Regions from separate parts of the Stenotrophomonas sp. 24(2023) genome, predicted to be linked through region 2. Evidence: predicted binding sites of a transcription regulator. Region 2 holds the regulator's gene; the other holds the start of a gene.
What was found. The regulator FliA, encoded in region 2, starts transcription of late flagellar genes. The targets are predictions, from matches to a motif close to TAAAGTTTNNCNNNCNNNGGCCGATAA.

Region 1 (2,391 bases), 2.2 Mb from region 2:
AGCTGCATCGGGCAGGCGGCAATCGTCGCCCGCAGCTGCTCCACGGCCCCCGTGCAGGCCTGTGCGGGCCGGTCCAGGAAGACCAGCGCGAATTCCTCGCCGCCGTAGCGGAACGCCTGGCCACCATCGCCCACCCGTGCCAGGCGGGCTGCCACCAGCCGCAGCACGTCATCGCCCGCGTCATGGCCATGGGTATCGTTGAAGTGCTTGAAATGGTCCACATCGACCATCGCCACGCTGAAGGTACCGCCTGCCCGCTGCAGGCAGGCATTGAACGCACGCCGGCCTGGAAGCCCGGTCAGTTCATCGCGGAAGGCCATGTGGAAGGATTCCTGCAGCATCGCCGCCAGCACCAGCAGCAGGGCGGCCACGCTTGCGGCCGGCAGCAGCGCCGGTTGCAGGAAGATCCGTGGCAGCATCCACCACAGGCACAGCAGCGCCAGCAGCATCGCCGTGTGCAGGGGCCGCGGCCGGCGCCAGGCCTGCCAGCCCAGCAGGCCGGTGGCCAGCAGGAACAGCAGCGCCGGCAGCTGCGCCAGCGCGCTCCAGCCGGCCGGCAGCCACGCCAGGTGGCGGTTGGACAACAGATCGTGCATGGCCTGCGGCTGCTGGCTGGCCAGCAGCAGGAACAGGCCCAGCGCCGCACCGGTGATGACGGTGCGCAGCAGCAGATCGCGCCGGCGGCGGCCCCGTTCGGGCCACACCGCATGCCCGGCGAACAGCAACGGCAACCAGGTGCTGACCGCATGGAAGCGCAGCGGCGTCAGCGCGGCCACGTCGCCATGGCGCAGGTAATGACCGACATCATCGTGCAGGACCGCAGCACTGGCCGCCATCACCAGCAGCAGGCACAGCGCACGCATCTGGTGGTAAGCGATGGCCAGGCCGACGCCCAGGCAGGCCAGCAGCCACGGCAGGATGTGCTGGCCGGCGCTGCCCACTTCGGTCGCCGGTGTGGCCGCCCACAACGCCAGCGCCACCGCCAGCGCAGGAAGGGTGAACAGGTAATGGGCAGGCTGGCGTAACGGGTGCACAGGCAAGCGGAGATCCAGCGCAGTGGCGATGCGTCTGCAGCACAGCCGTTAGCGGCCTGCATCGGCCCGACTTGAACGCACCAATGTGAATGCGTTGCGGCCCTGCCATGACATCGTACTCACCTGCGCTGGCCGATCCTGCGCGGCATGGACAGCGCTTCCGTCGCCCCGCTTTCGCCCTGGTTGCGCAGCCTGCGTGACCACTATGTACAGGTACGGGCCCGCAGCCTGCAGCTGGTCGCCCCGCTCAGCCCCGAAGATGCCATGGTGCAGAGCATGGACGACGCCAGCCCGGCCAAATGGCACCTGGCCCACACCACCTGGTTCTTCGAACGCTTCGTGCTGGGGGCGGTGCCCGGCTACCGGCCGGCGCATGCGCAGTGGGACTACCTGTTCAACAGCTACTACAAGAGTATCGGCCCGGCCCACGCGCGCCCGCAGCGTGGCCTGCTGTCCCGGCCGAGCCTGCAGGAGGTGCACGACTACCGCCGCCAGGTCGATCACCATCTGCTTGACCGGCTGCAGGCCGGTGATGTGCCGGCGCATGCCCTGCCACACCTGGTCCTGGGCCTGCAGCACGAGCAGCAGCACCAGGAACTGCTGCTGACCGACATCAAGCACGCCTTGTGGAGCAACCCGCTGCAGCCCCCTTACCGCGAGGATCTTGCCGCAGCCCCGTCACCGGCGGGCGAGGCAGCCCTGCGCTGGCAGGACGTGGGCGAACAGATCATCGACATCGGCGCACCGGCGTGGCCCCAGCAGGCGCGCTTTGCCTACGACAACGAATCCCCGGTGCACCGGGTGCTGGTACCGGCGCATACCCTGGCCGAACGTCCGCTCAGCAATGCCGAGTTCTGGCAGTTCATCGACGATGGCGGCTACCGTGACCCGCGCTGGTGGATGAGCGAAGGCTGGGCACTGCGCGAAGCGCAGGGCTGGCAGCATCCGCTGTACTGGGATGATGCCCTGCAGCGCGAATACACCCTGGGTGGCTGGCGTGACCTCGATCCGCAGGCGCCGGCCAGCCACCTGAGCTATTTCGAAGCCGACGCCTGCGCCCGCTGGTCCGGCGCCCGCCTGCCCACCGAGTTCGAATGGGAAGCGGCCGCCGCGGGCCGCCCGCCACAGGGCCACTTCGCCGACGATGACCGGCTGCACCCGCAGGCCGGTGCCGGCGAAGGCCTGCGCCAGCTGTTCGGCGATGTATGGGAATGGACCAGCAGTGCCTACGGTCCCTATCCGGGGTTCCGCACCTTCGCCGGCAGCCTGGGCGAATACAACGGCAAGTTCATGTGCGGGCAGTGGGTGCTGCGTGGCGGCTCCTGTGCCACGCCGGCCGGCCATGTCCGCGCCAGCT
Region 2 (2,391 bases):
ATCGCTGGGTACGGTCGGCAGTTCGCCCAGGGCCTGGCCCAGTTCGCGGGCCAGGCGGCTCAGGCCGGCCATCATCGGCTGGGTGCGCAGCGCCACCAGGCCGTCGATCTGCTGGCGCCAGGCGCTTTCATCACCCGCTTCCAGCGCGTCCAGGGCTTCCTGCAGGCGCAGGGCCAGTGCGTTCCTGTCGACCGTGCTGTCCATCAGGCGCTGGCCGCCAGGCGTTCGAAGATCTTGCCGAGCTTCTCTTCCAGCGTCTGCGCGGTGAACGGCTTGATGATGTAGCCGTTCACGCCGCTCTGGGCGGCTTCGATGATCTGCTCGCGCTTGGCTTCGGCGGTCACCATCAGTACCGGCAGGGTCTTGAGCTTGGCGTCGGCGCGGATGGCCTTGAGCAGCTCGATGCCGGTCATCACCGGCATGTTCCAGTCGGTGACCACGAAATCGAACGGCTGGCTCTGCAGCAGTGCCAGCGCCGCATGCCCGTCCTCGGCTTCGGCCGTGTTGGTGAAGCCCAGGTCGCCGAGCAGGTTCTTGACGATTCGACGCATGGTCGAGAAGTCGTCGACGATCAGGATGCGCATGTTCTTGTTCAAAACGGATTTCCTTTGTTGTTCATTCTTCAGGGCCGGCGTGGGCCGCCCTGAACAGATTCATTGTTCCAGCCCGGCGTCGGCGGCTTCAAACACCTTCAGGCGGCCGCGCAGGCGCAGGACCGCCTGGCCATGGATCTGGCAGACCCGCGACTCGCTCACGCCGAGCACTGCGCCGATCTCCTTCAGGTTCAGTTCCTGCTCGTAATAGAGCGAGAGCACCAGCTGTTCGCGCTCGGGCAGGTGGCCGATGGCCTTGCCCAGCTCGCGGCCGAACTCGCCGCGCTCCAGCACCTGCTGCGGGGTCGGGCCGCCTTGGGCGATGGTGTCCAGCTCGCCCTGGTCCTCGATGCGCGATTCCAGGCTCAGCACCTGGCCGCGTGCAGCATCTTCCATCAGCCGCAGGTAGTCGGGCAGCGGCATCTCCATGGCGGCGGCCACTTCGGTGGCACTGGCGGCACGGCCGCTGGCCTGTTCCAGCCGGCGGATGGTGGCAGCCGCATCGCGTGCGCGGCGGTGCACCGAGCGCGGCACCCAGTCGCCCCGGCGGATCTCGTCGATCATCGAGCCGCGGATGCGGATCGAGGCATAGGTCTCGAACGAGGCGCCCTGGTCGGCATCGTAGCTGCGCGAGGCTTCGATCAGGCCCATCATGCCGGCCTGGATCAGGTCGTCGATCTCCACGCTCGCCGGCAGGCGTGCGGCCAGGTGGTGGGCGATGCGCCGCACCAGGTCCGAATGCTGGGTGATGCAGTCGGTCGCAGCGGCCCGCTGGACCTCCTTGTACTGGGCGGCGGCTTTCATGCGGCCACCCCGCGCTGCTTGAGGATGCGTTCGAGGAAGAACTCGACGCCGCCGCGCGGCTCGGTCGGGGCCTGCCAGCGGGCGGTGCGGCGGGCGATCTCGGTGATCGCCTGCGCGGCCGGGCTGGACGGGTAGGCCTTGACCACCGGCTGCTGGCGCTGCACCGACAGGCGCAGCCAGTCATCCTGCGGCACGCAGCCCAGGTAGTTCAGGGACACGTCGGCGAGGAACTTCTCGCACACGCGCACCAGCTTTTCGTACAGCACCCGGCCCTCGTTGGGGTCGCGCACCATGTTGGCCACCACCTGGATGCGGTCCACGCCGCGCTCGCGCGAGAGCACCTTGATCAGCGCGTAGGCGTCGGTGATCGAGGCCGGCTCGTCACAGACCACCACCACGGTGTCCTGCGCGGCCTGGCAGAAGGTCAGCACGCCGTCGGTGATGCCGGCGGCGGTGTCCACCACCATGATGTCCAGCTCGCGTTCCAGTTCGGAGAACACGTTGACCAGGCCCACGTGCTCGGCCGGCTGCAGCTCGGCCATGTGGCGGCGGCCCGAGGCGGCCGGGACCACCAGCACGCCGTTGGGGCCTTCCACGATCACGTCTTCCAGCGAGCAGCGCCCGGCGACCAGGTCGGCCAGGGTGAACGTGGGGTTCAGGCCCAGGATGACGTCGATGTTGGCCAGGCCCAGGTCGGCATCCAGCAGCAGGGTGCGTTTGCCCATGCCGGCCAGCGCCACGGCCAGGTTGGCCGAAACGTTCGTTTTGCCCACGCCGCCCTTGCCGCCGGTGACGGCGATGGTGCGGACCGGGCCCAGCGGCTGGCTGCGGGTGGCCGACAAAGGGAAGTTCTTGGTCAGCTTGGCGTATTCACGCGACGGCATGGTTCAACTCCGGGTTGCAGGGCATATCGGCCGCTCGGCGCAAATCTTCAAGGCGAAGTACGAGATTGGCTGCACTGGCCCGGTGCAGGTCCTCCGGGACGTCCTGCCCG

Region 1: a site for FliA is predicted at 1,083-1,109, ahead of Q9R17_RS08070 (GGDEF domain-containing protein). Genes of this name have one in related genera too.

What each region holds. Positions count from the first base shown of each region.
Region 1 covers NZ_CP133160.1:1,830,610-1,833,000, reverse strand. The annotation lists gene Q9R17_RS08070 (GGDEF domain-containing protein) at 1-1,040, opposite strand, end outside; gene egtB (ergothioneine biosynthesis protein EgtB) at 1,182-2,391, shown strand, end outside.
Region 2 covers NZ_CP133160.1:4,003,390-4,005,780, forward strand. The annotation lists gene Q9R17_RS18255 (protein phosphatase CheZ) at 1-204, opposite strand, end outside; gene cheY (chemotaxis response regulator CheY) at 204-596, opposite strand; gene Q9R17_RS18265 (RNA polymerase sigma factor FliA) at 654-1,397, opposite strand; gene Q9R17_RS18270 (P-loop NTPase) at 1,394-2,281, opposite strand; gene flhF (flagellar biosynthesis protein FlhF) at 2,268-2,391, opposite strand, start outside.